DNA from 2 places in the Blautia faecicola genome. Region 1 is predicted to be linked to the other one. Evidence: predicted binding sites of a transcription regulator. Region 1 holds the regulator's gene; the other holds the start of a gene.

What was found. Region 1 encodes HrcA, which represses chaperone genes, less so after heat shock. Its sites were predicted from a motif close to TGTTAGCACTCNNNNNNNNNGAGTGCTAACA; they were not measured.
Region 2: clpB (ATP-dependent chaperone ClpB) is a predicted target of HrcA. The motif match lies at 6,556-6,586, and genes of this name have one in related genera.

The regions. Positions count from the first base shown of each region.
Region 1 is NZ_SDKC01000001.1:784,149-799,514, forward strand. It holds gene ETP43_RS03600 (AbiH family protein) at 1-11, shown strand, start outside; gene ETP43_RS17500 (hypothetical protein) at 125-475, shown strand; partial or broken gene ETP43_RS18300 (DUF3991 domain-containing protein) at 472-621, shown strand; partial or broken gene ETP43_RS18305 (lysozyme family protein) at 907-1,737, shown strand; gene ETP43_RS03610 (penicillin-binding transpeptidase domain-containing protein) at 1,867-3,978, shown strand; gene ETP43_RS03615 (DUF6070 family protein) at 3,968-5,167, shown strand; gene ETP43_RS03620 (DUF6070 family protein) at 5,176-6,408, shown strand; gene ETP43_RS03625 (BlaR1 family beta-lactam sensor/signal transducer) at 6,473-8,272, opposite strand; gene ETP43_RS03630 (BlaI/MecI/CopY family transcriptional regulator) at 8,291-8,659, opposite strand; gene uvrB (excinuclease ABC subunit UvrB) at 8,886-10,874, shown strand; gene hrcA (heat-inducible transcriptional repressor HrcA) at 11,426-12,463, shown strand; gene grpE (nucleotide exchange factor GrpE) at 12,482-13,084, shown strand; gene dnaK (molecular chaperone DnaK) at 13,135-15,021, shown strand.
Region 2 is NZ_SDKC01000001.1:2,749,447-2,764,812, reverse strand. It holds gene ETP43_RS12470 (N-6 DNA methylase) at 1-575, shown strand, start outside; gene ETP43_RS12465 (restriction endonuclease subunit S) at 568-2,373, shown strand; gene ETP43_RS12460 (Cof-type HAD-IIB family hydrolase) at 2,391-3,239, shown strand; gene ETP43_RS12455 (YitT family protein) at 3,368-4,249, shown strand; gene ETP43_RS12450 (phosphatase PAP2 family protein) at 4,438-5,004, shown strand; gene ETP43_RS17720 (C39 family peptidase) at 5,102-6,280, shown strand; gene clpB (ATP-dependent chaperone ClpB) at 6,646-9,234, shown strand; gene ETP43_RS12435 (DUF4250 domain-containing protein) at 9,247-9,420, shown strand; gene ETP43_RS12430 (GGDEF domain-containing protein) at 9,697-11,103, shown strand; gene ETP43_RS12425 (putative ABC transporter permease) at 11,297-11,908, shown strand; cobalamin riboswitch at 12,038-12,233, shown strand; gene ETP43_RS12420 (beta-mannosidase) at 12,807-15,338, shown strand.

The sequences.
Region 1 (15,366 bases):
AACAAGAATAAAAGAATATTTTACATAGCCAGTTGGTTTCCAACCAAGGAATCACCTGGCTATTTTCATGCCCGGATATTATCCCCAATAATATCAATCTAAGGCAAGAAAGGAGATGAAAATTATGCCATATATACCACCATCGGTCGTGCGGGAGGTCAAGCGGATGGATTTGCTTATGTACTTGAAAAATTATGAACCATACGAATTAGTTTACTTTTCTGGCAACACCTACACTACCAGAACACACGATAGTTTGAAAATATCAAATGGGAAATGGATGTGGTGGAGTCAGAGAACCGGTGGCAGATCAGCACTGGATTATCTGATCAAAGTAAGAGGATACAGTTTTTTAGAGGCGGTTGAATTGCTTGCAGAACGGGCAAATATTCAGCCGCCTCTTTTTGTATCTGAGAATGTTCCGATGGAGAAACAGTTACTGTTGCCAAAGAAAATCAAGATGATCAGAAAGTGATTGCGTATCTTTTAGGACGTGGGATTGATAAGGAAATCATTCAGTTTTGTTTGGAGTCCGGAAGAGTTTATGAAAGTGCATTTCATCATAATGTAGTGTTTGTAGGGATGGATGAGAAAGATAATCCGAAATATGCAGCTCTTAGAGGAATCGGAACCAGCTTTATAGGAGAAGCAAATGGAAGCGATAAGAATTATTCTTTTTCCATTTTTGCAGAGAAATCCAATGATACGGTGCATCTGTTTGAGTCAGCCATTGATTTGTTATCCTATGCGACGTTGCAGAAATTAGACGGGAAAGAGTGGAGGAGAGAACATTTATTGTCACTGGCAGGTGTCTATCAGCCAGCAAAAGAAATTGAAAAAAGTAAAGTCCCTGCAGCGTTGGCCAGGACATTAAAAATGCATCCAGAGGTGAAGACAATCGTTATGCATGTGGAACTAATCAAAGCCATTATGATGCAGGAATCAGGTGGGAGAGGACTTGACCCGATGCAGTGTTCAGAAGGGAGCTTTAATACAAAATACCCCAAACAGCCGAATGGAATCACTGATCCAGAGTATTCGATTTCTTGCGGAGTGCAGGAGATAAAAAGCTGTCTGGAACGTGCAGGAGTAAAAAATCCTCTGGATATGGAAAATATTAAACTGGCATTGCAAAGTTACAACTACGGAAATGGATATTTGGAATGGGCGAAAGCCAGAGGTGGATACACCCTTGCAAATGTGGCAGAATTTTCCGATATGATGGCACAGAGAATGGGGTGGAGCAGTTATGGGGACAAGCAGTATGTACCACATGTGCTTCAGTATTATGCATTTGGAAGAATCCCGACAGGCATCGGCAATCAGGCAATTGTTCAGGTGGCAGCATCGCAGGAAGGAAAAGGCGGAACAACCTACTGGAGTTGATATGGATTTGGAAGCCGGGTAGAGTGGTGTGCCTGCTTTGTGTCATGGTGTGCAGACCAGAGTGGTTATATCCAGAGTGGAGTCATTCCGAAATTTTCTCTTTGTTCGGACGGTGTGAAATGGTTTGAAAGTAAAGGCAGGTTCCGGGACGCCAGTTATACTCCGGCGGCAGGAGATATTATTTTCTTTGACTGGGGAAACAATGGAACGATTGACCATGTTGGAATTGTAGAGAGCGTCAGTGGTGGAACTGTAAATACCATTGAAGGCAACAGTGGGGATAAAGTAGCAAGACGGAGTTACAGTATCGGAAGCAGTAACATTTATGGATATGGTGTTCCGGCATATTAAAAGGCAGGAGAAAAAGTGTGATAGTCTAATGGTGAATCTGGAGTATACAATTCCTGAAAATAGACTTGACTTTCAAATATTACAAGTGTAAGATTTAAGAAACAAAAAAATTAGAAGAAAGGAATATCTATGAAAAGAAGACGAAAAAAGCAAAATATCCAAAAATCTTACGCTTGTAAGATTTTTGGGCTGATAGTAGCTATAACAGTAATTGCTGTTTCAGGAGGTATTTTATTAAAAAGGACGATAACGGAATCACCAGAAGACACACTTGTGGAATATATGAACCATATTGAAAAAAAGGAATATGAAGTAATGTATACTATGATAGATTCAGATGAAAAAGTTTATCTGACAAAAGAAGAATACATACAACGAAATTCTAAGATATACGAAGGAATAGAGGTCAGTGACATTAAAATCAGTCATATAGCTGTGAAAGAGAAAAAAGCAGATACAGTTACGCTTTCGTATGAAACATCATGTAATACAATTGCCGGAACAATGCAATTTGACAATATGGCGGAACTGAAGAAGACGAAACAGGGATATAAATTAGTATGGCAGGATAGCCTGATTTTTCCAGATTTAGAGAGTGATGATAAAATAAGTGTTACTACATCAAAAGCGGAGAGAGGAGAAATATTAGACCGAGATGGTAAAATGCTTGCAGGAAAAGGAGTAGCAACATCAGTTGGCATTATACCGGGAAAGCTGGAAGACAGGAATGTATCTATTGAAAAAATAGCGGAGTTATTAGAGATAGATGTAGAAACAATAAATAACAAACTCACAGCAAAGTGGGTAAAAGAAGATTCTTTTGTACCAATTGAAACTATTCCGAAAGTAGAAGAAATAGATTTAATGAAAATACAGCCAGAAGAAAAGACACTTGAAGAGCAGGATTGTCAGAATAAACTTTTGGAAATTCCAGGGGTTATGCTATCAGATGTGGAAGTTAGAACCTATGAGTTAGGGGAAGCAGCAGCTCATTTAATTGGTTATGTACAGTCTGTAACAGCAGAAGATTTGGAAAATCATCCAGGGGAAGGATATTCAGCTGAAAGTGTAATCGGAAGATCTGGGGTGGAAAAGTTATACGAAAAGCAATTAAAAGGAAAAGATGGTTGTGATATAAAGATTTTGGATAGTGATGGGGAAGTAAAAGAGGTTCTTGCAAGTATTTTTAAAGAAGATGGTATGGATATAAGATTAACGATAGATTCCGATTTGCAAAAATCATTATACGAGCAGTTTAAAGAAGATCCGGGGTGTTCTGTCGCAATGAATCCTTATACGGGAGAAGTATTGGCTTTGGTAAGTACCCCATCTTATGATAATAATGAATTTATACGGGGCTTATCATCAGAGAAATGGACATCATTAAACGAAGATGAAAAGAAGCCATTATATAATCGTTTTCGTCAAGTATGGTGTCCTGGCTCAACATTTAAACCAGTTGTGGCAGGAATTGGGTTGAAAACGGGAAGCATAGATCCAAAAGAAGATTTTGGAAATGAAGGTTTGGCATGGCAGAAAGATTCGTCTTGGGGATCTTATCAAGTGACAACACTTCATGAATATGAACCGGTTATTATGAAAAATGCAATTATCTATTCTGATAATATTTATTTTGCAAAGGCAGCTCTTAAAATTGGTAGTGAGAATTTCATGAATACTTTAAATGAAATAGGATTTAATCAGAATATGCCGTTTGAGATTGCGATGCAGGAATCAACATATTCCAATACAGATAAAATAGAAACAGAAATACAATTGGCAGATAGTGGTTATGGGCAAGGGCAGATTCTTGTAAATCCATTACATCTGGCAAGTATTTATACTTCATTTTTAAATGAAGGGAATATGATAAAACCATATTTGAAATACAAAGAAGAAGCATCTGGTGAAACATGGATAGAAAATGCGTTTAGCGAAGAAAATGTAGAAGAAATTATGCAAGGGGTGGAAGGTGTTGTAAATGATCCGGAAGGAACCGGATATGCTGCACATCGTGACGATATTTTGCTTGCTGGAAAAACAGGGACAGCCGAGTTGAAGACAACGAAAGAAGATACTTCTGGCAAAGAAATCGGGTGGTTTTCGGTGTTTACGGCAGATAAAAGCGTGGACAAACCAATTCTTCTTATCAGTATGGTTGAGAATGTGAAAGGAATCGGTGGAAGTGGTTATGTTGTTAAAAAGGATGCAACCGTATTGGAGGAATATTTTGAAAAATAAAAAAATTTTTACGGGGAATTATTACATGTGTAAGAAATTTGCGATGATATTGATAGTTCTTATTGTTTTTACAGGGTGCGGCCAAAATCGAATTACGGAAAAAGAAGAAAAGAAAGAAACCGTAGAATCTGAAATGAATGCAGAAGTAAAAAAAACAGCGCAAACTTTTCGGTCTGTTTATATGAAGGAGAAGTCGGAGTTAAATACATTAAAGGCGAAAAGAAAAATTATCAATTGTCTGGAAGAGAAAGAATATGCGGCAGTAGATTGTGATAATCAGATTGATATGGTCAATCGTGAAAAAGTAGAAGAATTTTGCAAAGCAGCGGAGAAAGAAGAACAGGCAGCAGTTGATATTGTTGTTGTATTTGATGAAGGGGAAATTATACAATATCATTTAGAGTCAATGAATGGAAAGATAAATGTTCGATTATGTCAGGTTAAATGGAAGGATAATAGTCCACAGGCTAATTATTATGATGAATATGAAGCATATGAGTGGAAATATACAGAAAAAGGATACTTGTTTCTGGAGGAATATCACCCACCGGGATTTGATGGAGCACCGGGTGAAACTGGATTCAGAGTGCAGCCATTAGATAAAACATGCCGGGAATTGAATCGAAAATATGTTATGCCGTTGGGGTATGCACTTAATAATCTGTTGATTACAAATTGGGATAATCAGAATTATACGGAACTTGATTTTTATGATCTTTATGAAAAAATGTATTATATGAAATATGGAAAGCAAGTTCCATATGAAGCAAATTATGGTGGAGTAGAATATGAAGTTCCAGAAGATGAGTTTGAAGAGGTTATAAAGACCTATTTACCATTTAGTAATACTGAGATTGAAAAGGGAACTTTTTATAACTCTGATAATAAAACTTTTAGATACAGACCGCGAGGGTTATATGATTGTGAATTCCCATATGAGCCATATTCGGAAGTTATCTCATATGAAAAATTACAAGATGGAACATTAAAACTTACGATAGAAGCAGTATGGGAAATCAGAATGTTAGATCAGGCAATCACCAGTGAATTGATGATAAAACCTATGGAAGACGGAAGTTTCCAGTATTTATCAAATAAGGTAATCAGTTCAGATCAAAATGCAAATGCAGGGTGGTATATGCCAAGGTTAACAGAAGAAGAGTGGGAAGAGAATTACAGTAATAATTAGGGGGCAATATGAAAAGAAAAAGTATTTTGTTAGTACTTTGTATAGGAATGATTCTGACTTCCTGTGAAAGTAAGATATCGTTAAATAGCACAGATGTAAAAAATGAGAAGAATCAGAAAAACACTACCATGGAAAATCCGGATAAGGGATATAATCTACCAATCGATGAAGACAAGAAAAAGGAAGTTGTGAACGATTGTGAAGAAATTATGGGCATTGTCCGAGACATTTATTCTGAATATAATGGAATACAAGAAGCAGATCAGAATACTGCTGAGCAAATGATGAATCGGATGAAAGAAATTATCAAACAAAATGGGAATCCGGTCATTGGTTCCGATCATTATTCTGTTATGGATAATTATCAGAAGATGGAACAATTTTTAAAATCTGCAGAACAAGAAGAAAAAGGAAGTGTAATTTTATATGAAGCAGATACAGATGGTGGAATTACCAGAAAAGAATATAGTTATGATGGAAAAGAAATGAGTGTGATGTTCGCAAAAATGATCTGGAGTGAGGATACAGAGCCTGTACTTACATACATATCGCTATCAAAAATAAAAGAATGGGCATATACTGAAAATGGAAATTTCTGTTATGAATTATGCGTACCTGAACCACCGGAAGTGACAGAGATTGTAGATGGAAGTTGTATTATCCGGGTAAAGCCTTTGAGTGAGGAGTGTCGGGAATATTCAAAAAAATATGTGAGTACGTTCGGCTATCAGGGAAACAATCTGTTATGTTCAAACTGGAATGCGGAGGATATGCAGGGGTTGGATTATAATGGACTTTATGAATATTTTTATCAAATGAAATATGGAGAAAAATTTACTGCAGAAAAAGAGGTTGTGGGAATTCCAGCAGAAGAGTTCGAAAATGTAATTATGACATATCTTCCTGTTACAAAAGAAGAATTGAAAGAATGGGCGGTCTACGATGAACAAAGTAATATGTTTATCTGGAAACGATTGGGATGTGGTAATTATTCACCAACACATTTTGGCTTGTCTTTACCGGAAGTAACAGAGGTCAGGCATAATGAAGATGGAACCATTGTTTTGACAATTCATGCAGTATGTGATTCTGTTGTATGTAATGATGTTGTTATTACACACGAACTTACGATGAAAATTCAGGATGATGGAACGATTCAGTATGTTGGAAACAGGATTTTAGATAATGGTATTGATAATATACCGAGGTATCAGTACCGGTTAGGTAATTTGCAGAATTGATCAGTAGAGAAGAAATAAATAAAGAGAACTGATAACGGGAAATTATGCTATCAGTTCTCTTTATTTATTTCCAAATACCAAGATTAGAAAGTACAGATTCTGTTATTTTGGTAGCCTGACTTCCAGTTGCACCAGAAGAGGATTGAATATTTGTTGCGAAGTAGTAAGTATTATTCGCTGTTTCAATGTATCCGATAAACCAGCCATTGACATCTTTACCATTGACACGACCGGTTCCTGTTTTCCCGTAAAGAGAACCGGAAGAAGTAGTGGAAAGTAGCAGGGCTTTTTTTACTGCCTGGATATTTTTACTGTCAAAATGAAAATTATTTTGATAGAAATTCTGTAACAATTCCACCTGTTCTATAGGTGATATCTTCAGAGAGAAATCTGTCCAATAGAGATTTAGATTTGTTCCAGTATTCTGATTCCCATAGTTTATTGTCTGTAAAAATGTTCTTACGGCTTCAAAACCTGCCTGTGAATCAATTGCCTGAAAATACCAGTTTACGGAATTATGTATAGCCGAGGTTAAATCTTGATCGGCTTCCCATGAATGAAAAGGATATGGTTCTCCATTCCATGTGAAAGTGGAATGTTCTGGTGTAATAATTCCGGATTCCAAGCCAAGTAATGCATCATATATTTTATAAGTCGAATTCGGTGATACACGTGTGGAAGCATGATCCATATTATAAATATTCCATCTATCAGCAGACTGATCATATAAAACAAAACTTCCGGTGTAGTCCCCAAAATTGGAAGAAAGATTTAGCTGAGTAATATTCTTTTCGGTTGTGTCAAAATGATAGCCAGTCTGATCAGAAGCATAAACAGAAAGTATGGGAATGCATCCAATGATGATAGTAGAGACGAATATGCATATAAGATATCCACGAATTTTTTGTTTAAAAGTAGGTTGGTGGAATGATGCAATATTTAAAATGCGTCCTTTTAACTGTTTTATATTTCCACTGATTCCCATAGTAAGAGGGAATGGAGACAGAGCTATTGTTTCGGCAAAGTTAATCAGTGTATTTCCATATGACTTGTATTCTGTTTCTTTTAATAATTGTAATACAGCACTGTCGCAGGCAAGTTCCCGTTCCTGTCGTATTCTTTTTAGAAAATACCAGATTAGGGGATTGAACCAGTAGAAAACATTTACTGTATTTATCAAATATCCAATTAGAATATCTTTATGCTTGTAGTGCTGCAGTTCATGAAGAAGCATATATCGAATATCAGTTGAACTTATAGTTCCAGCGTTAAAATCTGAAATCAAGTGAATTGGAAGATAAATGCGAGGATGCAGGAAACCAGCCAAAACAGGAGATTTCAAAAATGCTGTACTATAAATCGGAATGGTATGCTTGCTGTTCACTTCGTTTAAACATTCTATATAAAGAGCGTTTAGTTCTTCATTTTGAAGAGGTAAAGCAGAACTATGTAAGGCTTTTACTTGTTTTACTGAGCGGTAGAGAAGAAAAAACATTATGAATATACCGATACTCCAGAAAAATACAAGTAATGTGTGAATAAAAGTTGGTATTTGGGTGCTGACAGAGACAGCAAAATCATTTATTTTATCCAAATTATAACCATTACCAGAAAGAAAAGTGGTTTGAATGTCACCATTGGTACTTGAACTGGCTGTCAGCAAATGTCTCCACGATATAGAAGATGGGGCAGAGTTTATCGGTAAAAAGGGAACAATTAGAACGGCAAGAAATATAATCGAAAGATTATATTGCATACGTGCGGATAATTGCCTTTGCAATAAATTTTTTAATCCCAGTAAACTACCTAAAAAAATACAAATGATGGCATTACAGAGTAAAAATCGAAAACTAAAATATATCAAAATATGCTCCTCCCATGGTTAATGATTGGAAAGAAGATTCCGTAAGCTGGCAATGTCTTCTTCAGACAATTTATCATCCTCAATGTAAGAGGCAAGCATAGAAGTGATATTACCATTATAATATCGCTTTAAAAAAGAATTACTTTCCTGCCGAATATATTCGTCTTCCTTGACCAATGGAGTATAGACAAAAACCCGGCTTTGTTTTTCATAGGTTAGTGCTTTTTTAGAAACGAGACGTTTAATCAATGTCTGAATTGTTTTAGGACTCCAACTGGAAATTTGTGTTAATTTTTCAGTAATTTCATTGGTGCTGATTGGTGCGTATTTCCAAACGATTTTCATAACTTCAAATTCAGCTTCTGAAATTTGAGGCAGATTGCTCATGTGATATTCCTCTAAATCTTACGTGTGTAATAAAAATAGTATATATCGGAAAAGGATGGTCTGTCAATGTGTTTAAAATTTACAATTAAATTTCACAGAACAAACATTCGGCTTTGCTCTGTACTTTTTTTCTTCCGAATGCTATACTGGATAAGTAACAATACTAAGAATACAACTACTATTTCTAAAATATCACCGCCAGCCAGAGCGGATCAGGAGAAATCATATGGATCATTTTGAATTAGTATCCGAATACAAACCAACCGGCGATCAGCCTGAAGCGATCAAAGAGCTGGTCGAAGGGTTCAAAGAAGGCAACCAGTGCCAGACGCTGCTTGGTGTCACAGGTTCCGGTAAGACATTTACGATGGCAAATGTCATTCAGCAGCTGAATAAACCGACACTGATCATCGCACATAATAAAACATTAGCAGCGCAGTTATATGGAGAGTTTAAGGAGTTTTTCCCGAATAACGCAGTGGAATATTTTGTATCCTACTACGATTACTATCAGCCCGAAGCCTACGTCCCGTCCACGGACACCTACATTGCCAAGGATTCCGCCATCAACGAAGAAATCGATAAGCTCCGTCTTTCCGCCACAGCAGCACTTTCCGAACGAAAAGATGTCATCATCGTATCGAGTGTTTCCTGTATCTATGGAATCGGTAGTCCAAAAGACTATCAGAACATGATGATCTCTCTGCGTCCTGGAATGGAGAAAGACAGGGATGAGGTGCTGCGGAGTCTGATTGATATGCAGTATGACCGAAACGATATGGATTTTCACCGTGGAACCTTCCGGGTGCGAGGGGATGTGGTGGAGATTATTCCGGCATATGAATCGGATGTGGCGATCCGGGTGGAATTCTTCGGAGATGAGATTGACCGGATCACGGAAGTGGATGTGCTGACCGGGGAGATCCGGAGAGAACTGAATCATATCGCCTTATATCCGGCGTCTCATTATGTTGTGCCGATGGAACGTATCCTGGAGGCCTCCAAGGCCATTGAAAAAGAAATGGAAGAACAGGTGGCGTATTTTAAAAGCGAAGACAAACTTCTCGAGGCACAGAGAATCAGCGAACGGACCAATTTTGATCTGGAAATGATGAAAGAGACAGGTTTTTGTTCCGGTATCGAGAACTATTCCCGGCATCTGGCAGGACTGAAACCGGGAGAGCCGCCGTATACACTGATGGATTACTTCGGGGATGATTATCTGATCATGATCGATGAGTCCCATATTACAGTGCCACAGGTGCGAGGGATGTATTTTGGTGACCAGTCGAGAAAATCGACGCTGGTGGATTATGGATTCCGTCTTCCGTCGGCAAAAGATAACCGCCCGTTGAACTTTGAAGAATTTGAGGAGAGGATTGATCAGGTGCTTTTCGTGTCGGCAACGCCGGGACAGTATGAAAAAGATCACGAACTTCTTCGGGCAGAGCAGATCATCCGTCCGACCGGACTTCTGGATCCTTATGTGGAAGTGCGTCCGGTGGAGGGACAGATTGACGATCTGGTAGGGGAAGTCAACAAAGAGGTGGAAAAACACAATAAGATCCTGGTGACAACGCTTACCAAACGAATGGCAGAGGAACTGACCGATTATATGAAAGATTTGGGTATCCGTGTCAAATACCTGCATTCCGATATTGATACGCTGGAACGTTCGGAGATCATCCGTGATATGCGTCTGGATGTCTTCGATGTATTGGTCGGCATCAACCTGCTTCGAGAAGGGCTGGATATCCCGGAGATCTCATTGGTAGCAATCCTGGATGCGGATAAAGAAGGATTCCTGCGATCGGAAACTTCTCTGATCCAGACGATCGGTCGCGCAGCCAGAAATGCAGAGGGACATGTCATCATGTATGCCGATGTGATCACCGATTCCATGCGCCGTGCGATCGATGAGACGCTTCGGAGAAGAGAGCTACAGGAAGCATATAATAAGGAACACGGAATTACACCGAAGACGATCAAAAAGGCAGTCCGGGATCTGATCAGCATATCCAAAGAAGTGGCAAAGACGCAGAAGAAGCTGGAAAAAGATATGGAATCCATGAGCCGCAAGGAACTCGAAGAACTGATCGGAAAAGTACAAAAACAGATGAAAGCGGCAGCAGCCGACCTGAACTTCGAGATGGCAGCCGAGCTGCGTGACCAGATGATTGAACTGAAGAAGAATCTGGAAGAACTGGACAAGTAAGAGTACGACTCAAAAATCTGTATTTATATAAAGAAAGAATTTTCTGGGAAAATATCCTCAAAATGTGTGAGAGGACATTTTCGGCAGGAGATTCTTTCTTTTTATTTTACGCGAGCAACGAGCCAAAGTCCATGCTTGCATGAGACCTTGGCGACTGCCGTGATAACGAGAAAAATTCGTGAAGCGTATTTTTCTCGTTTACGCGAGCAACGAGTCAAAGACCTGGTTGTGTGAGAACACGGCGATTGTTGCGATAACGAGAAAAGTTTGCAAAGCATAAAGTATATGTCATCTTACGTGAGTGAATAATGTGTCAAAACTATGCTTGTATGAGAACACAGAGGCTTCCAGAAAACGAAAGTAAGAGAAAAACACAGGAGAAAATTTCCAGCTTAAAACACCAATAAGAAAAGAAATCCAAGAAAAAACAAAAATTTTCAAAATACCCATTGACAAATAAAAGAGGCAGTGCTATCTTTAAACCATAGATGTTAGCACTCCACTTAAACGAGTGCTAACACAACAAAAAGACAAAGAAGGAGGCAGAGAAGATGCAGGATTTGGATGAAAGAAAACGCAAGATTTTAAAAGCGATTATCCAGACCTATCTGGAAACTGGTGAGCCGGTTGGTTCGAGAACCATTTCCAAATACACAGATTTGAATCTGAGTTCTGCCACCATTCGAAATGAGATGTCGGATCTGGAAGATCTGGGATACATCGTACAGCCTCACACCTCAGCGGGCAGGATTCCATCGGATCTCGGTTATCGGTTATATGTCGATGAACTGATGAAAGAAAAAGATCAGGAAGTTTCCGAGATGAAGGAAATCATGATCGAGAAGACAGACCGGATGGAACGGGTGCTCAAACAGGTGGTCAAGGTGCTTGCATCCAATACGAATTATGCGACGCTCATTACCGGTCCTACCTATCATCACAACAAAGTAAAGTTCATTCAGTTATCCAAGCTGAACGAAGAACAGCTTCTGGCGGTGATCGTTGTGGAAGGCAACCTGGTAAAGAACCAGATCGTGAATCTGGATGAGACGATCGATGATGAACAGATCCTGAAACTGAACCTGTTATTGAACACACAGCTGAATGGCCTGACGATCGAAGAGATCAGTCTTGGCATGATCACGAAGCTGAAAGAACAGGCAGGTGTCCACAGCGGCGTGGTAAGTACCGTATTAGATGCGGTGGCAGATGCCATTGCAGTGGACGATGAGGAAGTTCCGATATATACAAGCGGAGCGACCAACATCTTCAAGTATCCGGAACTGGCAGACAGCAGTAAAGCCAGCGAGCTGATATCCGCATTTGAGGATAAGCAGGAACTGGTTGAGATGATTAAAGATACCGTTTCTGATTCCGGAGAGAATACAGGAATTCAGGTATATATAGGAAATGAAAGCCCGATACAGACCATGAAAGACTGCAGCGTAGTTACCGCATCGTATGATCTGGGAGAGGGAATGAAAGGAACGATAGGAATTATCGGACCGAAGCGAATGGATTATGAAAATGTAGTAGATAATCTGAAAACATTGAAAGTCCAGTTGGACAACATATTCAAAAAGCCGTAGAAAGGTGGAATGTGAGAGATGACAGAAGAAAATAAAACGACTGCTGAGGAGACAGCCGAAGAGGTAAAAGAAACCGAGGCAGCTGAAGACGAAGTCACCGAAGCAACTCCTGAAACTCAGGCAGGAAGCGAAGAAGTGGAAGAGACCAAAGAGAAAAAACTTTTTGGAAAAAAGAAAAAAGATAAAAAAGATGAAAAAGATGAAAAAATCGAAGAACTGACCGATCGCGTAAAACGCCAGATGGCCGAGTTCGAAAACTTCAGAAAACGTACCGAAAAAGAAAAAGCAGGTATGTATGCTGTGGGAGCCAAGGATGTGATCGAGAAGATCCTTCCGGTAGTCGATAACTTTGAAAGAGGTCTGGATGTCGCAGAAGACAAAGAAGATCCTTTCGTACAGGGAATGGAAAAAATCTACAAACAGTTCCTCACCGCACTGGATGGCATGGGAGTAAAAGCCATTGAAGCTGTAGGAAATGAATTCAATCCGGATTTTCACAATGCAGTGATGCATGTGGAAGATGAAACAGTCGGAGAGAACATCGTAGTAGAAGAGTTCCAGAAGGGTTACATGTACAAAGACAGTGTAGTCCGCCACAGCATGGTAAAAGTAGCCAACTAACAATTATCAGAATATAGATTAAGATTATAATTCATGAGGAGGAAACAGTCATGGGAAAAATCATTGGTATTGACTTAGGAACAACAAACAGCTGTGTAGCTGTTATGGAAGGTGGAAAACCAACCGTTATCACAAATGCAGAAGGAGCAAGAACAACACCATCTGTAGTAGCATTTACAAAAACAGGAGAAAGACTGGTAGGTGAACCTGCAAAACGTCAGGCAGTAACCAACGCAGATAAAACAGTTTCTTCTATTAAAAGACATATGGGTACTGACTACAAAGTAACCATCGATGACAAAAAATATTCTCCACAGGAGATTTCCGCTATGATCCTGCAGAAGATGAAATCCGATGCAGAAAACTACCTGGGTGAAAAAGTAACAGAGGCAGTTATCACTGTTCCGGCTTACTTTAACGATGCACAGCGTCAGGCAACCAAAGATGCAGGTAAGATCGCAGGTCTGGATGTAAAACGTATCATCAACGAGCCTACAGCAGCAGCTCTGGCATATGGTCTGGACAACGAACAGGAACAGAAGATCATGGTATACGACTTAGGTGGTGGTACATTTGATGTATCTATCATCGAGATCGGTGATGGCGTTATCGAAGTTCTGTCTACCGCAGGTAACAACCGTCTGGGTGGTGATGACTTCGACCAGAAAGTAGCAGATTACATGCTGGCAGAGTTCAAGAGAACAGAAGGTGTAGACCTGTCTCAGGATAAGATGGCTCTGCAGAGAATCAAAGAAGCAGCAGAGAAAGCGAAAAAAGAACTTTCTTCTTCTACAACAACCAACATCAACCTGCCATTCATCACAGCTACAGCAGAAGGTCCGAAACACTTCGATATGAACCTGACAAAAGCAAAATTCGATGAACTGACACATGATCTGGTAGAACTGACAGCAGAACCTGTAAGAAGAGCACTGTCAGATGCAGGACTGACCGCTTCTGAACTGAGCAAAGTCCTTCTGGTTGGTGGTTCTACACGTATCCCGGCTGTACAGGATAAAGTAAAACAGCTGACAGGACATGAACCAAGCAAGAGCCTGAACCCGGATGAGTGCGTAGCTCTGGGAGCTTCCGTACAGGGTGGTAAACTGGCAGGCGATGCCGGTGCCGGCGATATCCTGCTTCTGGATGTAACTCCACTGTCACTGTCTATCGAGACAATGGGTGGTATCGCAACCAGACTGATCGAGAGAAATACAACCATCCCGACCAAGAAGAGCCAGATCTTCTCCACAGCAGCAGATAACCAGACAGCCGTAGACATCAACGTCGTACAGGGTGAGAGACAGTTTGCGAAAGACAACAAATCTCTTGGACAGTTCCGTCTGGATGGTATCCCGCCAGCAAGAAGAGGTGTTCCGCAGATCGAAGTAACTTTTGATATTGATGCCAACGGTATCGTAAATGTATCTGCAAAAGACCTGGGAACAGGAAAAGAACAGCACATTACTATCACAGCTGGTTCCAATATGTCTGATTCCGATATCGACAAAGCAGTAAAAGAAGCTGCTGAGTACGAAGCACAGGATAAGAAGAGAAAAGAAGCTATCGATACAAGAAACGATGCAGACGCTATGGTATTCCAGACAGAGAAAGCCATCGAAGAAGTAGGTGACAAACTGGATGCCAACGATAAGACAGCAGTAGAAGCTGATCTGGCAGCTCTGAAAGATCTGATTGCAAAGGCTCCTGTAGATAACATGACAGATGAGCAAGTTGCAGAGATCAAAGCTGCAAAAGAAAAACTGATGGAAAGCGCACAGAAACTGTTCGCAAAAGTATACGAGCAGGCACAGGGAGCAGCAGGTGCTCAGGGTGCAGGTCCGGACATGAACGGTGCAGCAGGCGGTGCTTCTCAGGGATCCAGCGAAGCAGGCTACGGCGATGATGTCGTAGACGCTGACTACAAAGAAGTTTAATAAAGCGAATAAAAATGCTTACCAAACGGTTGCAAAACTCATGTAAGTAAGTTCAGGGGACGGGGATACCGGAAGGATCACCGTCCCCATAATGTGATGATACCAGGGTTAAAAGGTCGGAAATCTGACGCAAGCTTGCTTGCAGGAAGATTTCTGAACTTTTAACCCGCCAAAAACATGAGTAAGTAGCTATTTTTCGAAGAAAAATGAGCGGATTACGAATGTTTTTGAGGATTGTGAGAGTACGAAGTACGGAACAATCCGGTATCAAAGGGGTCAAAATATTTTTTGACCCCAACATCATTTAGTTTGATAATTCCGCAGTTGTATCCCCCAGGGGTACGA
Region 2 (15,366 bases), 2.0 Mb from region 1:
TCAATGAGGGAACCCTGTTTATGTATGATGCAGAGCAGAAGGTTCGCCAGTATCTGTTAAATGACTACCAGATTCAGGGGGTGATTTCCCTGCCGGCGGGAGCATTTTTACCGTATACGGGAAGCAAGGCTTCGGTTCTGATTTTTACAAGAGAAGAAGAGATCGACAGAGAGCAGCCGGTATGGTTTTATGAGATCCAGAACCTCGGATACAGCCTGGACCGCCGGCAGGAGCGTACAGGTGTGGATGATATTCCGGCGATGCTGGCATCCTGGGAGAATCGGAAAGAACTGGCAGATCAGTGGAAGCATCAGTTAGAGGAAGCCGCTGCGCAGAACCAGTGGGAAAATCCGGTTCCGGCACACTGGGAAGAAAAATCCTGCTGGTTCGCAAGTCTGGATACGATCGCAAAAAATGACAATAACCTGTCAGCAGGAAGATACAAACCATGGAAAGAGCAGGAGACGGTTGTGACAGAGTCCCCGGCGCAGCTTTTGAAAGAACTGGCAGATCTGGAAACCGATACGATGAAGAAAGTACAGGAACTGATGGAGATGGCGAGGGACTATGAGTAAGAAGAAAAATATGTACAAACTGGAATCTCTCGCCCGGCTGATCTCCGGAAGAACACCAGAGCGGGAGCAGAAGGAATATTATGCAGAGACCGGAACGCCATGGGTCAAGATTGAGAATCTGGATCAGGGCTATATCCGGGAGGCATCGGAATACCTGTCGGAACAGGGAAAAGAAAAGGTCAATCTGGTACCGGAAAACAGTGTCTTATTTTCCATTGTCGGCACGGTCGGAAAAGTGGGAATTGCCGGTCGGGAACTTGCTACGAACCAGCAGATCGTATCTCTGATCTTTGACGAGACCCGGGTGCTGCCACTGTACGGATATTATGCACTCCGGTATCATGCGGAAGAAATCCGCAAACTGTCGAATCAGACCACGATGGCGCTGATCAGCAGGAAAACACTGGGACAGTATCGAATCTATGTGCCGGACAGTCTGGAAAAACAGCAGGAGATTGTGGATAACCTGCAGCGATTTGAAGAGATCAAGTTGAAAAAAGAAGAGATGCGAAGCCGGATGGAACGGTATGAGCAGGTATTGTTTCAGAGAATCTTTGCCTCTCAGCTGCGATATGGAGAAAAGGCGAAACTTCGAAACTATCTGAAAGAACCGGTGGGAACCGGCGTTCCGAAAAATGAAGAGCCAAACGGAGAATTTCCATGTGTGCGCCTGGAGGATTTCCGGAAGACCTATCTCACCGGACTTCACGCAGGAGAAAAAGTAGAGGAAAATGCAGGTGCGGACTGGGCGATTGATGACAAATACCGCGTCTGCCCGGGAGATGTCCTTCTTAGAAACGGAAAACTGATTCTGGTGGATCAGGCGGAAGATCCGCTGTATCTGGATCGCAGTGTACTTCGTATCGTGCCGGATCAGGGACAGATCCTGCCGGAAGTCTTATATGCATATCTGAACCAGCCGTGTATGGACGAAGTACTCTACGGAGCCAGAAAAGAAGGAGACAGCCGGAGACGTCCGATCCGTGCCGGTGAGGTGGAAAAACTGATCCTGCCGCATCTGTCCATGAAAAAACAGGAAGACTACAGCCGATGCCTGAAGAAGATCCGCGAAATCGAGAGAAATCTGGATCGGGAAATTGCACTGGCAGAGGCAGCATTTTCCGGTATGGGATGGCTGCTTTTGCGGAAAGAACCTGAGGAAGAGGCGAAGGCGGAAACTGTTTCGGGAGTGGAGACGGAAGAAGCTCAAAAGAAAGATCTGGAAACCATGAAAGTTCCGGAACAGGAAGCAGGTGAAGCGGATCAGGCAGAAGCCGGGGGGCAGGAAGAAACGCCGGAAGTGGTTCCGGGAAACGCCGGACAGCGGACGAAAAGAAAACGGATGGAACTGTCCAAAGAACAGAAAAGGACAGCTCATCTGGTTCTAGGTGTATTGTGTTGCTGGGCACCGCGGGATGAGCGAACCGGTGCATACTGTAAGCGGCGCCAGGAGATTTTCCGGATCGCACAGCCGTATTTTCAGCCGGCGGCGGTTTCCTTTGCTGATAAAAAGGGACAACGGGAATATCTGCTGGAGAAGGATTTTCTGACCTATCGAAACGAGGAACTGAGTAAACGGTACGATACGCCGATTTATCTTTTACAGGAACTTTTACAGGAAGGCGAAAACGGCAATCCGCAGGATGCTCATCTGGCATTCCAGGGTGAGGAAGGGATCGCGACGGATGAACTGTGGAGTACGGCGCAGATCCGGCAGATGGCAGTGCATGGCTGGGAGATGCTGATGGAGTATTCCGGGCTGGGCGCATGCGGATGGCTGGAGCGCGGAGAAAATTGAAAAAGGAGGCAGAGTATATGAAACCGGAGATTCTCATGGTCGGACTGGATCTGGATGGAACGGTATTTAATAACAACAAAGAGATTACAGCACATACCAGAAACGTTCTGGAAGAGGCAATCCGTCAGGGATGCGTTGTGCTTCCTGCCACCGGAAGACCGGAAATCGGACTTCCGAAAGCTTTTTTGGAGATCCCCGGTGTGGAATATGCGCTGACTTCTAATGGTGCCCGTATTATCCGGATCCCTTCCGGGGAGACGGTGTATGAAGAACTGATTCCCTGGGATGTCACGTTACAGGTGATCGAAGTGATGAAACAGTGGGCGGGAGAATCATGCAACTGGGAAACATATTTTGACGGAAAGATTTATGTAGAGGAAGAGACGTATCATTTTGTGCGACACGAATCGATGAGTCCCGCAATGGAACAGTATATCCGAAGCACCCGGACACGCCAGAAACATCTGACAGAGAAAATCCGGGAGGAAAAGATCGGGATGGAAAAACTGCATCTGATCTTTGCCGATACAAAAGAGCGGGATCGCAGAGAAAAGGAATTGCAGCAGATGTTTCCGAATCTGAGTATCTGCCATGCGACACCGTTTAACATGGAGATCATTTCCGGCAAGGCCGGAAAAGGAAACGGTCTGGTGGCACTGGGAAAGATCCTCGGCATCAAAAGGAAAGAGATCATGGCATGCGGCGACGCGCCAAATGACTGGAACATGCTCGAGATGGCGGGACTTCCGGTGGTGATGGCGAATGCGGATGAGGAGACGAAGAAAAAGGCAGCATTTATCACGAAGTCGAATGAGGAAGACGGCGTTGCGTATGCGATCGAGCGATTTGTGTTAAAAAATGAATGACGTATTTGCCTGAATGTCGGAAAACAGATGGGATTCGATACAGGTATGGCAACAGGGAGAAAAAGGAAAAGCGAAGAAAATGAGAAGAAACCGCGCAGACGGAAAAGGAAAGGAGTTTATGCATGACTTTGAAACAACAACTTGGAAAGCTGAAATGGAAGAATTTTCTCTTCCTCACGGTTGCCGGTATGGTGAATGCCTTCGGAGTCACGATGTTTATAGCCCCGGTAGATCTTTATGACAGCGGAATCTCCGGAACATCGATCCTGTTGTCACAGCTGACACCGGAATGGCTGTCACTGTCCCTCTTTTTGCTGGTATTGAACATTCCGCTGTTTTTATACGGACTTCGGAAACAGGGTATCGTATTTACCATCTATGCGATCTACACGGTGGCGGTCTATTCGTTCGGAGCATGGCTGATCACGGATGTACTGCCGGTGGATGTAAGCATCGTATCGCCGCTTGCCGGATCGGATCTGCTTCTCTGCGCTATTTTTGGCGGGCTGATCTCCGGTATCGGAAGTGGTATGGCGATTCGGTTTGGAGGAGCGATGGACGGCATCGAAGTTCTCGCCGTCATCTTTGCAAAACGGCTGGGAATTACGGTTGGTACGTTTGTGATGGCGTATAACCTGGTGCTGTATATCATCTGCGGATTTGTGATCCACAGCTGGATCTTGCCGCTGTACTCGATCGTAACCTACGGGGCGGCACTGAAGACGGTGGACTTTATTGTGGAAGGTCTGGATCGATCTAAAGCGGCTACCATCGTAACGGTTCACCCGGATGAGGTCTGCGCGGCACTCTCCGAAGCCTTTGAGTGCGGCATGACGATCACCGAGGCGAAAGGATATTATTCCGATTCCCCGAAGACGGTGGTGTACATCGTGGTAAACCGTTTTCAGGTAGGAAAAATGAAAGAACTGGTCCGTGAAAATGACCGCTCCGCCTATATATCGATCGCAGAGATCGCGGATGTGTACGGGGCAAATACGGATAAAGCCTGAAACGACAAAAATATAATTAAGAAGAAAGTGAGTAACTATTCAGTAGGAAATATTCCGCGAGGTGTTTTGGCATGAACATGCCAAAATCCCGAGACATACAAGTCAAAATGTCATCACCGAAGGTGATTTTAAATACATTTTGGCTCGTAACTGTGAAGGTACTGAACAGTTACAAAAGTGAAAAAGATATGGATGGAAACATTCTTTTATGGATACAGGATCACCTTCGCTGGGAGGGCATGAACTGGTTCTGGAAAGGGATCACTTCCCTGGGAAACGGCGGATGGTTCTGGATCGCATTATGTATCCTGATGGTTGTATTTGCAAAAACGCTCGGAGAAAAATATCCGATAAAAAATGGCAACTGCTCCTGGGCGGTGATTGGAAAAGCCGGATGGTATGGTCTGTTGTCGATGGGAGTCGGCGCGCTGATCACCAATGTGTGTCTGAAAAATCTGGTAGCACGCACACGGCCGTATGAAGTGGTGGAAAGACTGGTGCCGCTGATCAGCAAACCGACGGATTATTCTTTCCCGTCGGGACACACCTGTGCATCCTTTGCCTGCACGCTGGTGCTGTACCGGATCTTACCGAAAAAATACGGTGTACCGGCAGTGCTCCTGGCGGCGCTGATCGCATTTTCCCGCCTGTATGTGGGCGTGCATTATCCGACCGATGTGCTGGGAGGTCTGGCCGTCGGAATCTTTTCTTCCTGTCTGGTTTTGTGGATCGGAAAGAAGAGGACGAAGAAATAAGAAAATCTTAAAAGAAACGTAATTGTCTGCCCGTGTGGTGTTCTTTATAATAAGAGAGAAAAGAACGCCATCCGGGCAGAAAGAGGTTTAGAGGGGAATGGGAAAGAAAATATTGAAATTGTTACTGTATCTGATGGCAGTGGTCGGAGTGCTCATCTGGCTGGACAGTACAGAAGGACTGACAGAAGAAGGGGCATTGATCATTTTTGGCATTGCATTATTGGCGTATTTTGTGATGAAACTGATCGGCTTTTTGGCAAAGAGACGCAGAATAAGAAGAGAAAGAGCGCGGAAAGCCAGAAGAAAACGTGAGTTGCGGGAAGTAAACAATCACAGAGTAAAACAGGGAACGGGTCGAAAAGCGGAAAATAATCGATCAGGAAAATGGAAAAGCAATGTAGAAACATATGTGCCGGATGTGGAACAATGGAAAGAAAATGTTTCGGTAAGTGGGTGGCAGAGAGAGAGAAGTCAGATAACATCCGTTGCTGCGACAGCGGCATCACAGGAAAACTACCGGAAACAGCAAAAAATACATAATCAAAGCGGTCATAAATTTCATATGACACGGAAAAAAATAGTCTGGACCGTCGGTTTGCTGGCCACATTCTGCATCGTTGTGCTGGCAGGGAAAACCTGGATCCGGCAGCACGAGCAGATTCCGGAGAGCCTTCTTAACATGGAAGAAAAATATCCGGAGGCTACAGATTTTGTAAAAAATTATCCGAAGCGAAGACACTATCAGACGATAGATATTTCATCCGAAGTGGAAACTGCCAGAGAAAACAGTGAGATACCGTATTTTTTGCAGTGGGATGAACGCTGGGGGTATGAAACCTACGGCAGCGATTTCCTTGCCGTCACCGGCTGCGGTCCAACCTGCCTGTCCATGATCACCTGTGGTCTGACCGGCTCCGAAACATGGAATCCCCTGACCGTAGCTCAGTTTTCAGAAAAAGAAGGCTATTACGTTCCGGGTGAAGGAACCTCCTGGTCGCTGATGACCGAAGGTGCCAACAACCTGGGCCTCACAGCAGAAAACATCCCGGTAACACAAGAAAACATCCTTGCCGCCCTGCGGTCCGGCATCCCCCTGATCTGTTCCATGTATCCGGGTGATTTTACCTACACAGGTCACTTTATCGTTCTGACCGGTATCGATGAAAACGGTGCAATTACCGTCAACGACCCAAACAGCCCCGCCAACACCAAAAAACACTGGTCCATGAGCGAAATATTACCACAGATCCGTCAAAGCTGGGGATACCGTACCTGAACATACGGTATCCCTTTTTTGTATATAAAGATATGAGTGTCAAAAGGTCTTCTGCCACTCATTTGATACTACGGATTGCTCCGCAGCTTAGCTGTTCCCGCAATCCTCTCAATATTCGCAATTCGCTGATTTACTACGCAAATCGCTACTTTCACATATCAAGCGTGTCCTAAGTTCAAAAGCCTTATTGTGCAAGCACAAACGAGTATAATCTGAAAAACAGACACCCAACCGGTGCCGCCTCTTTCGCGTCCGTCTGGAAAAAAATTAAAAATTATTAGCACTCCCTATTGACGAGTGCTAAAACATGTGTTATATTGCAACTAGAACAAAGAAAACAATGTGTTCCAAAAGGAGGGGCGCTTATGAATATCAGCAAATTTACGCAAAAATCATTGCAGGCTGTTCAAAACCTGGAAAAGACCGCATATGACTTCGGCAACCAGGAGATCGAGCAGGAGCATTTACTGTATAATCTGCTTCATCAGGAAGACAGTCTGATCTTAAAGATGATCGAAAAGATGGAGATTAACAAAGAACATTTTCTGAATAACGTGGAAAATGCCCTGAACGCCAGAGTCAAAGTCTCCGGCGGACAGCAATATATCGGACAATACCTGAATAAGGTACTGGTAAGCGGTGAGGACGAAGCCAAAGCCATGGGAGACGAATATGTTTCCGTGGAACATCTGTTTCTGGCAATGCTCCGTTATCCGAGTCCAAGCATGAAAAAACTGTTCCAGGAATATGGAATTACAAGAGAACGCTTCTTACAGGCATTGAGCACCGTAAGAGGAAACCAGAGAGTTACCTCCGATAACCCGGAAGCAACCTACGATACCCTGGCAAAATACGGTCAGGATCTGGTAGAGCGTGCGAGAAATCAGAAACTGGATCCGGTCATCGGTCGTGACAACGAGATTCGAAACGTGATCCGTATTCTTTCGAGAAAAACAAAAAACAACCCGGTACTGATCGGTGAACCCGGTGTAGGTAAAACGGCAGCTGTAGAAGGACTGGCACAGCGAATCGTCCGCGGCGATGTACCGGAAGGACTGAAAGATAAAACGATCTTCGCCCTGGATATGGGTGCACTGGTAGCCGGTGCAAAATATCGTGGTGAATTCGAGGAACGTCTGAAAGCCGTTCTGGAAGAAGTCAGAAAGAGCGAAGGAAAGATCATTCTGTTTATCGATGAACTGCATCTGATCGTCGGAGCCGGAAAAACCGACGGTGCGATGGATGCCGGCAACATGTTAAAACCGATGCTTGCCCGTGGAGAACTGCACTGTATCGGTGCTACCACACTGGATGAGTACCGTCAGTATATCGAAAAAGATGCCGCTCTGGAACGTCGTTTCCAGCCGGTACTGGTGGATGAACCGTCCGTGGAAGATACCATTTCCATCCTTCGTGGACTGAAAGAACGGTATGAGGTATATCATGGAGTAAAAATTACGGATGGTGCCCTGGTGGCAGCGGCAACACTTTCGAACCGTTATATCTCCGACCGTTTCCTGCCGGATAAAGCCATCGACCTGGTGGATGAAGCCTGCGCACTGATCAAGACCGAGCTGGATTCTCTTCCGGCAGAACTGGATGAACAGCAGCGTAAAATCATGCAGATGGAGATTGAGGAAGCGGCGCTGAAAAAAGAGACCGACAAACTCAGTCAGGAACGTCTGGCAGATCTGCAAAAAGAACTGGCAGAATACAAAGATGCATTTTCCGTACAGAAAGCACAGTGGGAAAATGAGAAACATTCTGTAGAGAAACTTTCCACACTGCGTGAACAGATCGAAGATCTGAACCGCCAGATCCAGGTGGCACAGCAGCAGTACGATCTGAACAAGGCTGCGGAATTACAGTACGGCGAAATGCCGAAACTGCAAAAACAGCTGGAGATCGAGGAAGAGAAAGTGAAAAATGAGGATCTCTCCCTGGTACATGAGAGTGTTACCGATGAAGAGATTGCAAGAATCATTTCCAGATGGACCGGTATTCCGGTGGCAAAACTGACGGAAGGAGAAAAGACAAAGATCCTGGGGCTGGAAGATGTCCTTCACAAACGTGTGATCGGACAGGACGAAGCGGTAACGAAAGTGACCGATGCGATCATCCGTTCCAAAGCAGGTATCAAAGATCCTACGAAGCCGATCGGATCCTTCCTGTTCCTTGGACCTACCGGTGTCGGTAAGACCGAGCTTGCAAAAACACTGGCGCAGACACTGTTTGATGATGAAAACAACATGGTGCGAATCGATATGAGTGAGTATATGGAGAAATACTCCGTATCCCGTCTGATCGGAGCGCCTCCGGGATATGTAGGCTACGAGGAAGGTGGTCAGCTGACCGAGGCAGTCAGAAGAAAACCGTACTCGGTAGTTCTGTTCGATGAGATTGAGAAAGCGCATCCGGATGTATTTAACGTACTGTTACAGGTACTGGATGATGGCCGGATCACCGATTCTCAGGGTCGTACCGTAGACTTCAAGAATACGATCCTGATCATGACATCTAACATCGGTTCGTCCTATCTGCTGGATGGTATCGAAGAGGATGGCAGCATCAAACCGGAAGCGGCTGAGATGGTACAGAATGACCTGCGTGGACATTTCCGTCCGGAGTTTTTGAACCGTCTGGATGAAATCATTATGTTTAAACCATTGACCAAAGACAACATCGGTGGTATCGTAGACCTGTTAATGGCAGAGCTGAACAACCGTCTGGCAGATCAGGAAATCCATATCCGTCTGACTGATGCGGCGAAGAGTTACGTCATCGAGGGCGGTTATGATCCGGTATACGGTGCGCGTCCGCTGAAACGTTATCTGCAGAAATATGTGGAAACACTGGCTGCAAAGATGATCCTCGGTGGAAAAGTCGGTCAGGATGATACGATCGTCCTGGATGTGACGGATGGTGAGTTGACAGCTTCTGTACAGTCTGTATAAAGGAGTTTTGAGATGATACCGAAAGATCCGGTGATGCTACTCAGTTATGTAAATACGCAGCTGAGAGATTTTTATTCCAGTCTGGATGCTCTTTGTGAGGATAAGGGCATCGAGAAGGAAGAACTGGTGGAGAAGATGAAATCCATTGAGTATGTGTATGAGGTGGATCGGAACCAGTTTGTATAAAAGGGAGAGGCATTCCTGCGAGAAGTGGGGGTGCTTCTTTTTTTGTGGTCGTTTGACGGATGCCGCCGCTCGGGGAAAGCCAGGAACAGCAGACGTGGGCAGGGGCGTTTTGAGCTAGCCGCCCACAAAGTGTCTGTTGTCCCTGGCTTTCCCCGAGCAGCGGCTGAGATTGGAAACGGAAATGAGATAAGAGAGATGAAATAAGAGAGAGGAAGATGGTTGGAAGGGAAATTGAGGAGAAAATGTTGAAGAATGGTTGCGTAGCAGTGTGGAGAAGTGGTAGGATTACGGGTAGAAATGTTTTTTGGAAAGAAGCGTGATGCATTGAAGAGAAAGGTCTGGATTCGGAGGGTGAGTGCCTGGGGGATGGGGATTACCATTTTTCTGACGATTTTATTTACGTTTGTCTGTGTCAAAGGGGCACAGGAGTTTCGGGAGTTGAGAGAGGCTACGGATCAGTATATTGTCTGTGAGAAGGCAGCGAAGCAGTTGCAGGATGGTTCCGATTATCTGACCGAGCAGGTGCGGCTGTATGCGATGACAGGGGATACACAGTACCGGGAAGCGTATTTTCAGGAGGCGGATGGAACGAAGAGACGGGAAACCGCTCTGGAGAAACTCCGGCAGTATTTTGACGGAACAGATACCTTTGAGACGCTGCAGACGGCGCAGAATTATTCCAGTGAGCTTATGGAGCGGGAATATTACTCGATGAAACTGATCGCGCTGGCGAATGGAGAAGAAGAGACACAGTTAGAAGAAGAATTGCAGGAAACAACGATTTCCGATGAAGATCTTGCGCTTACTGCACAGGAGCAGATAAAAACAGCGCAGAATCTGGTCTGCGATACCGAGTATCAGAGAATGAAAACAGAAATCCAGGATCACGTATCGGATTGTATGGCGAGCCTGACCACGAAAACACAAAATCGACAGGGACGGGCAACCAGCATTTTTTCAGATATTTATCTGAAACTGGAGATCGGAATCGTGATCGTGATCGCACTGCTTCTTTTAGACAGTATCGTGATGCGCTGGCTGGTTGTGAAACCGCTGATTCGTTATAATGAGAGTATTCTGCGTGGCGAGATTTTCCCTGTAGTTGGAGCAGAAGAATTACAGAACCTGGCTATTACGTACAATCAGGTTTATGAGGAAAATCAGGAGACACAGTGGCTGATCCGTCACCAGGCGGAGCATGATGCGATGACAGACCTTTTAAACAAAGGATCTTTTGAAAAAATTCTGGCAATTTATGAAAAAGGCGATGCACCATTTGCGATGATTCTGGTGGATGTGGATATCTTCAAATCCGTCAACGATACCTATGGACATGCAACCGGTGATGCGATACTGAAAAAAGTATCGAGTCTTTTAAAGAGTGCATTCCGTAGCGTAGACTATGTATGCAGAATCGGTGGCGATGAATTCGCCATTGTGCTGGTCGAGATGACCAGTGATCTGAAATATACGATTCAGGAAAAAATTACCGCAGTGAATCAGGAACTCTCGGAACCGACAGACGGACTTCCGGCAGTGTCGTTAAGCGTGGGCGTTGCATTTTCCGACCGGGAAAACCCGGGCGAAAGCATTTTCAAAGATGCCGATAAAGCACTGTATCAGATCAAAGAACATGGAAAACACGGATGTGGTTTCTATGGAGAAAAAGAAACAGAAGAATAAGCATAAGAATATCCGGAGAGACATGGAAAGGTTCCGTGTTCTCTTCCGGATATTTTTACTTTGAAGAAAATTGATGCTATGTAAAAAATTCTTCCTGTTTTCTTCAGAAATTCTTTTGTTTTCCTTTCACTAATATCAAAAGTATTCGGGTATCCTAAAGACAGTGAAAATACAGAAAAAGGAGGATATCAGAATGAGAGCGGTATACAGACAGTGGATGCAACAGGATGTGAAAAGGTCGGCAGCGGAGAGCTATTCGCCGCTTTCCCTGATCTTTCTGTTCTTTTTCTTTTCTTTTATCGGATGGTGCTGGGAAGTGGGATATCATCTGGTGATCGATCACCGTTTTATCAACCGTGGCATGCTGTTCGGACCGTGGCTTCCGATCTATGGCGTGGGCGGTGTGATGATCCTGCTGGTACTGCGGCATTTTTTTGAGCGGCCGGGGAAATTATTTTTTATGATCATGCTGGTGTGCGGAACGATCGAATACCTGACCGGCTGGGCGCTGGAGACGATCTGGCATACCCGCTGGTGGGATTACCGGGAATATACCTTTCAGATTCAGGGAAGAGTCAGTCTGATCGGACTTCTGATCTTCGGAACCGGCGGACTTACCATCGTGTACTGGATCGCACCGAGATTTAATCAGTGGCTTGGAAAAAAAGAGGGCAGAAACGAGGAAATTATTGCATTTCTTTTGCTCGCGCTTTTTCTGATCGATGTCTGCTATTCGATTCTGCATCCGAACCAGGGAGCAGGAATTACAGCTCCGGCGGGGGCAGTGCTGGCGATGCGGCCGTAGCTTTCCCGGGATGCATTTTGATGAGATTTTGATACTATTATCTATCAATCCATGAATAAAAGGAATAAGTCATTCCTAACGGAGTATTGACAGGAAAGTAACAAAGTGTTAATATAGTTCTTGTATAAATTCCATAGTAACATATCAAGTGCATCTGCAAACAAAGTTTGCCGGTGAGAGAGGGAATTCAGGTGAGAATCCTGTGCGATCCGGTCACTGTAATCAGGGAGGAGAGCCCGGTAGGATCCATTGTACCGCAAGGTATGAGAAGGAGGGCCGACTGTTGATCTGTAAGTCAGGAAACCTGCTTGTATGTCGTAAGGTTAAAGCTTCCGAGTAAAGTTTTACATCCTGTTTGAAAAAAAGAGATGTCAACTTTCTGTCGGGGAAAAGACATCTTTTTTACGCGGACAACGAGCCAAAGTCCACGTTTACGTGAGAACTTGGTGACTGCCGTGATAGCAGAAGGAACTTGTGAAGCAAGTTTCTTCTGCTTGCAAAAAATGCGAACTTATGGAATGGTCGAAACAGGAGCGTAGTGTTTCGAGACCTTGACTATTTGAATTTATGCACGATTAAACGACAGGGATGAACGGAACTCTGGTTCTGTGGATCTACTGTATCATTTACCTCCGCAACCAAGTGATATAGATTCCTCTTGGATCTTGTGCAGGAGCAGAGCAGTTTCATCCGGTTGGCCTTGAGAAGGGAAGCCCGCAAGGGCTTCTTTTTTTACGTGAGCAAAATTCGCGAAGCATATTTTATCTCGTTGCACGTTCAACATACTTGCATGTAGAAATAACTTTTTGCAATTGAAAGCACCGGAACTTCATGGTACACTGAGGGAGAAAAGTAACTGGAAAAAACAGCTACAGAAAAATATAAATGGAGGCGTAATATGGAGGGTTTTACAACGAAAAAACAGCCGTTTACAACGGTATGGAAGATGCATACTGCGGGCGATGTGCAGTGGTATCCGGCGCAGGTTCCGGGAACTGTCTATACGGATCTGTTGAGAAACGGACAGATGGAAGATCCGTTCTGGAAGGACAATGAATACAAGGCTCTGGATCTGATGGAAAAAGATTACGAGTACGAGACCGTATTCGAGGGAGTCGAAGCACAGGCAGGCGAAAAACAGTGGCTTCGTTTTGAAGGACTGGACACGATCTGCGATGTTTACCTGAACGAAGAAAAGATCGGCAACACCTATAACATGCACAGAACCTGGGAGTTTGATGTGACAGGAAAGGTGAAAGCAGGAGAAAATATCCTGCGTGTGTATTTCCATTCTCCGCTGGAATATATTAAAGAAGCTTACGAAAAACAGCCGACACACGGAAGTGAAGATGCGATGGATGGCTTTGTGCATATCCGCAAAGCACACTGTATGTTCGGATGGGACTGGGGTGCGCATCTGCCGGATGCAGGAATCTTCCGCCCGGTGTATCTGCTGACGATGACCGAAGGCAGAATCGACAGTGTATATATCCGTCAGGAACACAAAGAGGGGAAAGTAACCCTGCATTTTGATGTGAGCAGAAACCCGAAAGAGGATCTCAGAAAAGAGATCCGGGTGGGAAAAGAGGCAGATGGCTATACCTATGAAGTAACTGTGACAGCACCGGATGGTACAAAGATCACTGCAAAAGATACCCCGGAGGATCTGGTGATCGAACAGCCGAAGCTCTGGTGGCCAAACGGTGTGGGCGAACAGCCATTATATGAAGTGAACGTAACGCTGGCAAAAGACGGACAGCCGGTGGACAGCTGGACAAGAAAAATCGGTCTTCGCACGATGACGATGGATATTCATCCGGACGAGTGGGGTGAGAGCTTTGCCCATCAGGTCAACGGAAAAGACATCTTTGCGATGGGCGCCGATTATATCCCGGAAGATCATCTTCTGGGTCGTGTGACACCGGAAACTACAAGAAAACTGCTCGAACAGTGTAAGGCAGCCAACTTTAACGCAGTCCGTGTGTGGGGCGGCGGTTACTATCCGGAAGACTGGTTCTATGATCTGTGTGACGAACTGGGACTGATGGTATGGCAGGACTTTATGTTTGCGTGTGCGGTTTATGATCTGACACCGGACTTTGAGGCAAATATCCGGGAAGAATTTATTGATAATGTAAAAAGATTACGTCATCACGCATCCCTGGGACTGTGGTGTGGTAATAATGAGATGGAACTATTTGTAAAACAGGGAGAGTGGGTAACAAAACCGAGCGAGGTGCGCGATTATCTCTTCATGTACGAGCGCGTGATTCCGGAGATTCTGAAGAAATACGATCCGGAAACGTTTTACTGGCCGGCAAGCCCGTCTTCAGGCGGCTGCTTCGATGATCCGTCCGATCCGAACCGTGGAGATGTGCATTACTGGGAGGTATGGCATGGCAACAAGCCGTTCTCGGATTACCGGAATTACTATTTCCGCTATGCAAGTGAATTTGGTTTCCAGTCCTTCCCGTCTTTTGAGACGATCAAAACTTTTACCGATGATCCGGCAGACTGGAACATTTTCTCTTATGTCATGGAAAAACACCAGAGAAATGCAGGCGCAAACGGAAAAATCCTGAATTATCTGCAGCAGACCTTCCGCTATCCGACCGAATTTACCACGTTATTGTATGCTTCCCAGATGTTACAGGCGGAAGCAATCAAGTACGGGGTAGAACATTTCAGAAGAAACCGCGGCAGATGTATGGGTGCAATCTACTGGCAGTTAAATGACTGCTGGCCGGTAGCTTCCTGGGCATCCGTAGATTATGAGGGAAGATGGAAAGCCCTGCATTATTATGCAAAACGGTTCTTTGCACCGGTGATGGTATCCTGTGAGGAACAAAACTGGATGACTGCGGAAGCAAATATGAACCGTGAGCATTTTGAATATGAAAAATCCATCCGCCTGAATGTGACGAATGAGACACTCGAAGAAAAGAAAATCCTGGTAAAATGGGCACTTCGAAACGCGGACGCATCCGCAGTGAAGGCAGAGGAGCGGGAAGTAACCGTACCGGCACTTTCGAGTGTATGGCTGGATAAAGAAGAATATCCGGATGTGGATGTGTTCAGTCAGTATGTAAGCTACGAGGCATGGGACGGCGATACCTGTATTTCCGAGGGCAGTGCGATCTTCTCCTATCCGAAGTATTTCCGTTATCTGGATCCACAGCTGTCTTACCGGATCGAGGGAGATGAGATCGTAGTCAGCGCGAAAGCATATGCGAAAGGCGTGGAGATCCTGAATGCGTCCGAAGATCTGATCCTGTCCGACAACTATTTTGACATGAATGCCGGAGAAAAGAGAGTGAAGATCCTAGGCAAAGCATCCAGAAAAGTGGAAGATCCGGCAGACTGGGAGAACCAGGTAAAAGAGCAGCTGGCAGGCGGTCTGAACCTGCGAAGCGTTTACGATATTCGATAAAAGATGTTGGGGCAAAAAGCATTTTGCC